Regions from separate parts of the Peribacillus sp. RS7 genome, predicted to be linked through region 3. Evidence: riboswitches for the same ligand, from Rfam matches in the RefSeq annotation. Region 3 holds a riboswitch; each other region holds the start of a gene.

Region 1 (3,560 bases), 650 kb from region 3:
AAATGGATACGATATATAGTGATCAAGTCGCAGTCCGGATGGAAGACGAAACATGGGATAAAGTGAATGCATATTTCCCGAATGCAAAAGTATTCGCTTTCTCCAAACTTTATGACAGCAAGCAGCAGTTGAAGGACCTTTCAGCATTCCTTCAATCGAATTATCAAGATGATAATTGGAAAGAAAGAAGATCTGAAAAAATCCTAGCGTTCATTCGTAAAACTTTATCTTATCTGTTAGAAAAGCGGGCAGCCAATGAACGGAAATGCGAGCATTCCATCTCTTGGAATGAACAGATGGAGGTCAAACTGAATGGTGCGGTCAATCAACTGGCGGATTTGGAAAAAGAAAAAAGTGAAAATATCATAAGGTCTTATCGTTCGCTTAAGGATGAAGTGAAAAATCAGCTTTCTTCTAAAATTCCTGAATTGCTGAGGGATTGCTCTAAATCGTTAACGGAAAGCAGTGATTTCAGTCAGGTCCATGTACAGTTAAACCAGGAAATGAATGAGCGGATTCAAGCATTCATTTCTGACAAGATCATGCCTCAATATTACCGTTCTCTTCAAGATTGGATTGCCAGTTCCCAAATGGAGTTCTCACAAAGCCAGCAGTTTATGGATGAAATGAGTGCCGGGTTCAATGAATTATACAAAGAAGAACGGATCACGCTGGCAGGTGACTTTAGGGTATTGGATGACTGGCGCCGTGATGCCGACCGGATGACAAGCAGTATCCGCATCGAAAACGTTAATATCCTTTTGCGCAGAACTCCATCACAATTGCTGCTTAAAGGAGCAGGGAAGCTGTTTGGGGCGATACCACAAAATAAAGCCAATATGTACAATCGTTATAAGAAATACCTGGAAAGTGAAGATTACCTGGATGTTGCCGAAATGATCACGGAACGTTTCCTTACCCAATTTGGATTGTTTGAAAAATCTTTGGATCGGGACATCTCACTTTTCTATCGCAGTTCCTTTGCCTTACTTCAAAAAACGATAGAGCAAACGCAGACAGAAATCAAAGACTACCAGGCTGCATTGGAGCATATGAAAGAAAATCCGGAAGTTTACCGTGACCCGATCACTTTGTTCGAAGTGAAATTACGTCAGTTGGAGAGACTTGAAAAAATCGAGAAAAAGCGTCTAGCCCAGCTGCAAAGAAAATGAAAAATAACGGGGAACATTTTAAATATTCGAAAAACTATTGACTTTACGACTATATCCCTATAAAGTGATAATTACGAAAAACGTAACACAATATATTCTCTTATCAAGAGTGGCGGAGGGACTGGCCCTAAGATGCCCAGCAACCGTTCCATTAGGAATTGGTGCTAAATCCTGCAAAACAGAAATGTTTTGACAGATAAGAGAGGGATAAGTCTGCAAAACAGCTGATTAAACCTCTCTATATTAATAGAGAGGTTTTTATTTTGGGACTTACACCAACTTAACTGATAAGACTAATAAGAAAATATGGAGGGGAACAAGATGAGAAGGTCTATTAAAGGGATATTCATTTCAGCCATCGCTTCGGCTTTGCTTTTAACGGGTTGCTCTACAGGGCAGAGTTCCACAGAATCGAAGAAAGAAGAAAAAGTATCATTTGAAAATGTCCCGGAAAGATTTGCTAATGGGGAAGGAGCCAAAATCAAAGTGATCCGTAAAATTGGCGGTGATGATCATACGGCCCAATACTTAGCAGGAGCGAAGGAAGAAGGAGAAGCACTGGGGTTTCAAGTGGATACATATACAGCCAATGGTGATACGGCTAAATTTCATGATGCGATCGCACAGGCTTTGCAGGAAGATTATGACGGCTATATCATCTCCCATGGTGATGATGCAGCAACAGTGAATGACGTTCAAAAGTTGGTTGATGCAGGCAAAAGCGTTGTTACATTCGATTCAATAAGCGATCTAACTAAAATAGAAGGCGTAACATTAACATCACAGGATGATGAAGCGTTGGCAACACTGGCTCTTGATAAACTGATAGAAGAACAGAAAGGTGAAGCGGCAATTGCGTATCTTTGGGTGGATGGTTTCCCTCCAATGGTGAGAAGAAATGCTGTTTATCAGGAAAAATTAAAAGAAAACCCTGGAATTAAAGAAGTCGAAAGATTCGGAGTGGCGTCTGCAGATACTTCGGTTCAAACACAAAATGCTGTAGCCGCAATGCTGAATAAATACCCTAAAGGTAAATTGGATGCCATTTTCGCAACATGGGATGCCTTCGCTATCGGTGCCGCCCGGGCAATTAAAGAAGCGGGACGCGATGAAGTGAAGATATACGGAATTGATGTGTCGAATGCAGACCTTCAGGAAATTCAATCAGCTGGCAGCTCATGGTCCTACACGGCAGCAGTCGATCCCAAGTTGATCGGTGCAGTGAATATGAGGATATTGGCGAAAAAATTAGCGGGCGAAGAAACGCCGCAAACCTATGACTTAGAGGCTTCACTTATTTCACAAAAGGAAATCCAAGCTTCAAAAGAAGCGGTAAATATGGCAAATCTGTCTGGTATTGTCGAAGGATGGGGTGTATCAGCGGAATTTGAAGAAGATTGGATGAAAGTTTTGAAAGATCATTATAAAAAGTAAAAGGGGACACTCTCTTTCCAGTGAAGGGAGTGTCTGTTCAATAAGGGGGAATGGACATGGGCACGCAACTAGAAATGAAGAAAATCTCGATTGAATTTCCGGGGGTGAAGGCGCTTAGTGAAGTTGATTTTTCTGTACAATCAGGGAAAGCCCACGCATTGGTCGGTGCTAATGGAGCAGGGAAATCGACGTTAATGAAAGTTTTATCGGGAGCCCATGTTCATTATTCAGGTGACATATTCATTGATGGGGTGAAGCAGGATATCCGCTCACCAAAAGAGGCGCAGGAACAAGGCATTCAAATTGTTTATCAGGAAGTGGATACGGCCCTCATCCCTTATTTAACCGTTGGGGAAAATGTGATGTTGAATGATATTGTCCAAAACATGGGAAAAAAACAGATGGTCCAATGGAAAGAGCTGCACAATAAAGCCTCTTGTATTCTTGAAGATATGAAAATTCGTGTCCCTTCGAAAAAGCTGGTAAGAGACCTTACCTTGGCTGAAAAACAGATGGTCCTGATAGCAAGAGCCGTTTCGACAGAATGCAAATTCCTGATTCTCGACGAACCAACTGCTCCGTTAAGTCATACGGAGACGACAGAGCTTTTTCGAATTGTAAATGAATTGAAGCAAAAAGGCGTGGGAATCATTTTCATTTCACATCGTCTGCCCGAGATTTTTGAAATATGTGAGGAAATTACGGTCATGAGGAATGGGGAGCGTGTCACTTGTCGAAAAATGGAAGACATCACCCGTAACGAAGTGGTAGAGAATATGCTCGGGAAAACCATGGAGGAACAGTTCCCTGAAGTGAATTCTTCAATTGGCGACGTTATTCTTGAAGTGAAGGGATTGTCAGATGCAGAGAAAGTTAAAAATGTTAGTCTCCATATTAAAGCAGGAGAGATAATAGGCTTGGCGGGGTTGGTTGGGGCTGGGAAAACGGAGCTGT
Region 2 (3,560 bases), 2.0 Mb from region 3:
CAGCGGAATGTCAGCGTGATTATAGACGATAGGAATCCTTAGCTCTGAATCTTCATCCCACCTTCCGGTCGCTTTAATGATTTCATGATTACGAAAAGTAACATGACCTTCATCTCCGTACAATTCGGATATCACATTATTTTCAACTGTATGGACATGGAGTACACAGTTCGCATTGGTTTTCCCGTAAATAACGGTATGAAGCAATGTTTCGGCCGATGGTCTTAACTCCGTTTCTTCAACTGGTTTTCCTTTTAAATCAACCAGTAAAAAGTCCAAATCCGATTGCTTCCTTTTATCCTTACCGCTTGCCGTAATATAAAAGAAAGGACTTTCGGGCTTACGGATGGACAAATTCCCGCTAGTTCCCATAAACCAATCCCTTTCGGCCAATTCAGCCTTAATATCTGCCAACTCCCGCCATTCTTTAGAATGAGTGTTCACGCTTTAACCACCTCCTGCTGTTTTAAAATGTCAATTACATCAAAAAATGTTTCAAATCCTTGATGTGGAATTCCTTCCCTATCGCATTTTTCAAGCAATATGTCACGGGCTATGACAAAATCGGCCTGTTTTGCCGCTTCAAAATCCGTTACTGAATCTCCAATAACGAGTTTAAAATCATCCGCACCCGCAATCTCCCTCATAATGGATGGCTTACAGCAACCACAATCATTTTTACATTGGTCATCACAGGCATGGGGCCACTCAATATAAATTTTTTCCTTATTGAAAAATGCATGGTTGCAATACACGGACTCTGATGGCAAGATATCATTTAAAAGAGGTGCTATGAAAAAATCCATGCCTCCGCTTACAATATATAAAGGGATGTTGGCTTGTTTCGTATACTCAACGAATTCATAAAACCCTGGACGGATGCCGGCCGATTCACATACATATTGAATGATGTCATCCTTCAAGCCACTATCAAGTAGCGAAAACATATCCCCAACGCCAGAAGATATACTGATTTTTTGCTGAAGGACACCGTCTTTCAACGCTTCCCATTCCGGAGGCGCAAATTTTTTCATGATGGAAATGATATTATCTGTGTTGGTGATCGTTCCGTCGAAATCACAAAAGATGATCGGTTTCATTTTTTCTTACAAGCCTCCCCATAAAACAAGAGCTTTTTTTAGCGTTTCTTCCTCAGCCGCCGCTTCAGATAGGTCCTTTCCTGCTAGAACGGCTTCCACAGCAGAACGGAAAGCCTTGGCCCCACCCTCTGCCCCGTCAGGGTGTCCGTGAATTCCACCTCCGGCATTAATCACACTATCCAGCCCAAAATCCTTGATTAGGTCCGGAACCATGCCCGGATGAATGCCTGCAGAAGGAACAGGGAAGGCTTTTTTCCACGAAGGTTCATCTTTTGTAAGAGCTTCAGCAATCGCCAATGTCTCCTTTTTTTCAAGGGCGACATTTCCATAAGGGGATGGGAATAAGGATAAATCCGCACCTGATAACCTTACTAATTTACCAAGTAATAATGGATAGCCGATCCCATAAAATGATGAAGATGCCAATGCCCCGCTAAAAGCGGGGTGCGCCATGATCGGTAGCCTGATTCGATCATGCTCACTCAAGGCCTGCAATACATCCAAACCATATGTATGAACGTTGAACAATAAAGCATCCGCCCCTGCTTCAGCAGCTTGCTCTGCCTTATCCAATAATTCAAATGTTTTCCCTGATAGATTGACAGCGTATAAAGTTCGGTGGCCAGTGGTCTCATAGACTTCATTCAATATTCGTTTTCCAGTTTTTATTCTATCGAAAAATGGAGTCTGTTCCTGGTCGAAGAGAATCTCATCATCTTTAACTAGGTCGACACCTCCTAATGCTTGTCGCTTCAGTTGCTCATTATGGAAGGCTAGGTCCCTTCCTAATACACCTTTAAAGATGCTCATCACCAGGGGCCGGTTATATACGTCAATCTTTTCCCTTATGCCTGCAATGCCAAATTGCGGCCCTGGGAAAGCTTTTTGAATCTCACCGACAAAATCCAAGTCGATAAGTTTTATTTCTCCGTCCAATGAAAGTTTGCCGAAGACCGTCGTGAGGATAGCAGGTAAATCATTGGAGAAATTCCCTGCCGGATAGGCAATCTTAATTAGTGAACGGTACACTTTACGATTAAAATATCTGTTTGCCCTCTCTTCTTCAGATAGTGGTGTCACCGATACGACACGACCCTTATGTTTTTCCAGTTGCTTCTGGACCAAATGGGGCAGGTCCGTCCATGTTCCCACAGTCAATCCTAAGGCAATGCTTTCTGCTTTTTTCTCATGATTTCCATTAAAGTCATGAATTAAATAAGTAGCGACTATCTCGCTCATTTGATCACTCCTATATCACGTTAGTTAAACTCTCGAAGTCATTAACCTGAAATGGTCTCAAAATGGCAAAAGCCCCTTCATAAAGAAGAGGCTTTAAAAAGCCATCTTCTTATCTCCCAGCCATTGGCTGCAAGAATTAGCACCGTGCCTTGTGGATTTCAAGAAAATCCGGCGAAGAATTCCGCCCCATTTTACAATGGAATTACGGTCGGTTGCTGGGCTTCATAGGGCTAGTCCCTCCACCTGCTCAAAATAAGAAAACGCTGATATATAGTTACATTCAAGTATCGAAAGATTAAGAATTTATTTTGTATTCTGACACGTAATCCATACTTTGTCAATAAGTTTTTGTCTATTTAACCGAGGATAAATTGAATCCTCCGTTAAAATAATTTTAATGTACGTATCCGTTCCACAGCCTCTTCAAGCCGTTCTTCCGAAGTCAGAAGCCCTACCCTGACGTAACCTTCGCCAAATTCACCAAATCCATTCCCTGCGGCAACAGCTACGTGGGCATGCGTTAATAGATAGTCTGCAAAACTCTCGGACGTAAAACCTTTTGGTACCTTGAGCCAGGCAAAGAATGATGCTTTAGGAGCTTTGACATCCCAGCCGATTGCCCTCAATCCCTCAATGAAAACATTCCTGCGTCCCTCATACATCTTCACTAACTCCTCTACACAGCTCTGCGAGTCCAGTAACGCGCTTGCCGCTGCTTCCTGTATCGCTGGAAAGAGACTAACATAAAGATGGTCTTGCAATAGTTCAAGAGCTTCTATGACACTTTTATTCCCCACTGCAAAACCGACTCTCCACCCTGCCATATTGAATGTTTTCGATAGTGTGTAAATTTCTATCCCTACATCCTTCGCTCCTTCTGCCTGGAGAAAGCTTATCGGTTTTTTTCCGTCGAATCCTATCGCCCCATAAGCGAAATCGTGGACCACGCAAATCGAATGCTCTTTTGCAAAGGAGACGGTTTCATCAAAGAAACTTTCAGTTGCAGAAGCACCTGTGGGATTATTCGGATAGTTCAAGAACATCATTTTAGCTTTATCTAGCACTTCTTTATGTATGTCATTGTATTTCGGAAGAAAATCATTTTCTTCTGTCAAGGGCATCAGTTCGGTCTTTGCCTGTGCTAAAACGACACCGGAAAGATAATCCGGATAGCCGGGGTCTGGAACAAGGATCGTATCACCTGGATTCAATAAACACTGC
Region 3 (3,560 bases):
AGTGCACGTGCAAGGTTAACCGGATCATTGGGCAATGCAAGGGATGTACCGTCTTTAATTTCTTTCAACGATTTATATTTGTTCGAGTATATGCCCATTGGTGCTGTTGGAACTATGATAAGGTCGGAAAGCGTTAGATCATTTTCTTTAGCGAAGTTATCCATGTACACTTTATGCTGGAATAGGTTGGCGTCGATCGAGTTGTTGCCAAGCGACTTATTCGGCTGGATATAGTCGGTGAACTCTACGATCTCTATTTTGTAACCGAGATCTTCCAGACCTGGCTGGATTGCTTCTTTAACCATATCGGCGTATGGCCCGGTAGTCGCCCCGATCTTCAATTCTTTTTTGTCTTCAGTTTTTGGGGATGCATCATCGCTTCCGCAAGCTGCCAAGCCAAGGGCAAGTGCACAGACTGATAATAACGAAGCTATCTTCTTCATTTGAAATTCCTCCTGAAATATATGTATTGAATCATTGAAAAAATGACTGATTCTATCGTTTGTTAACTAAGTATGAGGCTTTGTCACCAACCATTTGAATGATTTGTACAAGGCAGATCAACACGACGATCGTCGTGATCATGACCGTGTTGTCATAACGGTAATAACCGTACCTGATGGCCAGGTCACCAATTCCCCCTCCGCCGATTGTCCCTGCCATTGCTGAGTAACCGATCAGTGAAATGGTCGTTAATGTCAGCCCCTGAATGATTCCCGGTTTTGCCTCCGGAAGAAGTACATCCTTAATGATCATCCATGGAGTGGCCCCCACGGCAATTGCAGCTTCAATCACTCCTTTGTCTATTTCACGTAATGCCGATTCCACGATCCTTGCAAAAAAAGGTATCGCGGATACGGACAGGGAAACAGAAGCCGCTCTTGGCCCTATCGTCGATCCAGTAAGCAGTTCCGTTAAAGGAAGGAGGGCGACCAAGAGAATGATGAACGGGATTGAACGGACAATATTGACTGCGAAACCGAGTGATCGATTCACGACGCTATTTTCAAAGAATAAATTCCTAGTTGTCGTAAACAGCAATACTCCAAGTGGTAAACCTATCAGAAGGGCTACCGCAAGGGAAACGCCGACCATATAAATTGTTTCAAGGAAGGCTTTATTAAGATCAGGTAAAATATTGACGATGGAATCAAGAAATGACATGTTTTAACACCTCCACAGAATTGGAACGATTTTTTATATATTCCAATGCCGAATGAATTTCAGCGGCCTCACCGATTAACTCAATGATCAAGATGCCTAAAGGGACATCCTGAATATACTCAATTTTACCGTGCAGGATATTCCCCTTTACTGAATGGGATTGGAGAGCGTCGGAGAGAATCGATTCACCGGCGGTTTGCCCTTCGAATTGAATTTTAATAATCGTTCCTTTACTTTCTTCAATCAAATGTGAGGGAAGTTCGAAATCCAATACACTGCTGATGAATTGCTTCGTTAATTCCTGCTTTGGCTGTGAAAATATTTCATAAACGGAACCTTCTTCAATTACCCGCCCATCCTGCATGACGGCGACTCGGTGGCATAGTTCTTTGACCACTTCCATTTCATGTGTAATTAACACGATGGTGATCCCGAGCTCCCTGCTTATCTTTTTTAATAACTGTAAAATCGCTTTTGTTGTTGTTGGATCAAGGGCTGAAGTCGCTTCATCACATAACAGTACGGTGGGGTCATTTGCTAAGGCCCGGGCTATGCCGACCCGTTGCTTCTGTCCACCGCTAAGCTGTGCCGGATAGACATCTTTTTTATCACTGAGACCTACGATTTCCAGCAATTCCAATACACGTAACCTGATGGCGTCCTTCGATTGATGCGCGGCCTTTAAGGCGAAAGCGACATTTTCATAAACGGTTTTTGAACTGACCAAGGAAAAGTGTTGAAATATCATTCCGATTTTTTGACGTTGTTTACGAAGCTCTTTACTTGATAAAGAGGTTAAATCAATGCCGTCAATGATGATATTTCCAGCTGTCGGACGTTCAAGCAAATTCAAGCAGCGGAGTAATGAGCTTTTTCCAGCTCCGCTGTAGCCGACAATTCCATACACTTCGCCTTTTTGAATGGTTAAAGATACGTTATCCACTCCGATAACTCGGTTTTTCTTCGTGATGTATTCCTTTCGGACTGAACAGATTTCAATCATGATCCTTCCCCCTTAAACATAAAAAACTGCCTCTATCATTCAGAAAGAGGCAGCGAAATTATATCTCGTCTTATCTTTCAGAATGCAAACATTCTGCAGGAAGTGGCACCGTTCCCGAAGGGCGGTTGCCGGACATCACAGGGCCTGATCCCTCCGTCACTCTTGATAAGTAAATTATTATTTTAGAATATTTCAAGTTTTATAATATAATCTATAATATTTGTAAAATTCCACAATGTCAATCGTTTCTGTGATTTGGTGATAGTTTTTTTTCGATAATGTTCCGTGCGGTTCATTAAAACCATTCCTGTCAAAAGGGCTCTTAGTCAATAATCCGTCTTTTACATCCAAATATTCCATTATTTCCTTGTCAAAAGGGTAAAGAGATAATACATTTATTATAATAAAGTGAAAAAGGGAGAAAAAACTATTTTTGTACAATGATGGGGTGGAAATGCATGATAGAGATTAAGACGGTAAATGATGTGGTTTGTGTGCACGGGACTCCTGACGGGATCAAGTCGGGGATGAGTGTCTATGTTTTTTTAACGGATGGGCTATTGATAGATACTGGCGCACAGATTTTATTGGAAGGACTTATTCCATTCTATGAGTCCGCAGACTTCGAAACAGTTGCCCTGACGCACTATCATGAAGACCATACGGGAGGCGCTGCCTGGATAAAGGAACATAAAAAGGTTCCGATATTCATTCATCCGATGTCGGTTGATGCTTGTGCGAAGGATGCTGAATATCCTGAATATCGTAAAATGTTTTGGGGAAAAAGAGACGCCTTTAAGGCTGAGCCGCTAGGCAAGGCCATTCATTCCCGCACCCAAACGTGGGAGCCGATTTTTACCCCTGGTCATGCGAAGGACCATATGGTGTATTTGAATCACAGCACTGGCATGCTCTTTTCAGGAGACCTTTTCGTAACACCAAAAACAAAGCTTATCTTACGGGAAGAGTCTGTCCCGATCATCATCGATTCCATAAAAAAATTACTCCGATATGACTTTGGGGAAGTGTTTTGCTGCCATGCTGGACATGTGCCTGACGGAAAGGAAATGTTTCGAAAAAAACTCGATTATTTGGAAAACCTCCAAGGTGAAATTTTACGCTTACATGATCAAGGGCATACAGTCCATGAAATCCAGCAAGTCGTTTTACCGAATCGCTATCCCCTTATCGAGATATCTGAACATGAATGGGATTCAGAGCATATCATAACTTCGATATTAAACGAAAATGTTTTGAATGCCAGAGAGAATGGAACTATTTGAATATTAACAATAGATATTGAAAGGACGAGCTCTGATATTAATGCTTTTAGCATAATGCCAAATGCCTACGGGGGATAGAATGCGGGAATTGGAAAAGGCAAGAAGACAGC

What was found. A riboswitch is a leader RNA that binds a small molecule or an ion and turns the genes downstream of it on or off. The one in region 3 is predicted to bind S-adenosylmethionine.
Region 1: another riboswitch for S-adenosylmethionine. It lies ahead of ACDZ29_RS13205 (sugar ABC transporter substrate-binding protein); the one in region 3 lies ahead of ACDZ29_RS16340 (methionine ABC transporter ATP-binding protein).
Region 2: another riboswitch for S-adenosylmethionine. It lies ahead of mtnW (2,3-diketo-5-methylthiopentyl-1-phosphate enolase); the one in region 3 lies ahead of ACDZ29_RS16340 (methionine ABC transporter ATP-binding protein).

The regions. Positions count from the first base shown of each region.
Region 1 is NZ_CP168135.1:2,604,238-2,607,797, forward strand. It holds gene ACDZ29_RS13200 (GTPase domain-containing protein) at 1-1,172, shown strand, start outside; SAM riboswitch class I at 1,270-1,375, shown strand; gene ACDZ29_RS13205 (sugar ABC transporter substrate-binding protein) at 1,494-2,606, shown strand; gene ACDZ29_RS13210 (sugar ABC transporter ATP-binding protein) at 2,663-3,560, shown strand, end outside.
Region 2 is NZ_CP168135.1:5,278,125-5,281,684, forward strand. It holds gene ACDZ29_RS26105 (methylthioribulose 1-phosphate dehydratase) at 1-444, opposite strand, end outside; gene ACDZ29_RS26110 (2-hydroxy-3-keto-5-methylthiopentenyl-1-phosphate phosphatase) at 441-1,100, opposite strand; gene mtnW (2,3-diketo-5-methylthiopentyl-1-phosphate enolase) at 1,107-2,339, opposite strand; SAM riboswitch class I at 2,446-2,598, opposite strand; gene ACDZ29_RS26120 (pyridoxal phosphate-dependent aminotransferase) at 2,723-3,560, opposite strand, start outside.
Region 3 is NZ_CP168135.1:3,254,203-3,257,762, forward strand. It holds gene ACDZ29_RS16330 (MetQ/NlpA family ABC transporter substrate-binding protein) at 1-443, opposite strand, end outside; gene ACDZ29_RS16335 (methionine ABC transporter permease) at 496-1,164, opposite strand; gene ACDZ29_RS16340 (methionine ABC transporter ATP-binding protein) at 1,151-2,167, opposite strand; SAM riboswitch class I at 2,235-2,339, opposite strand; gene ACDZ29_RS16345 (MBL fold metallo-hydrolase) at 2,626-3,450, shown strand.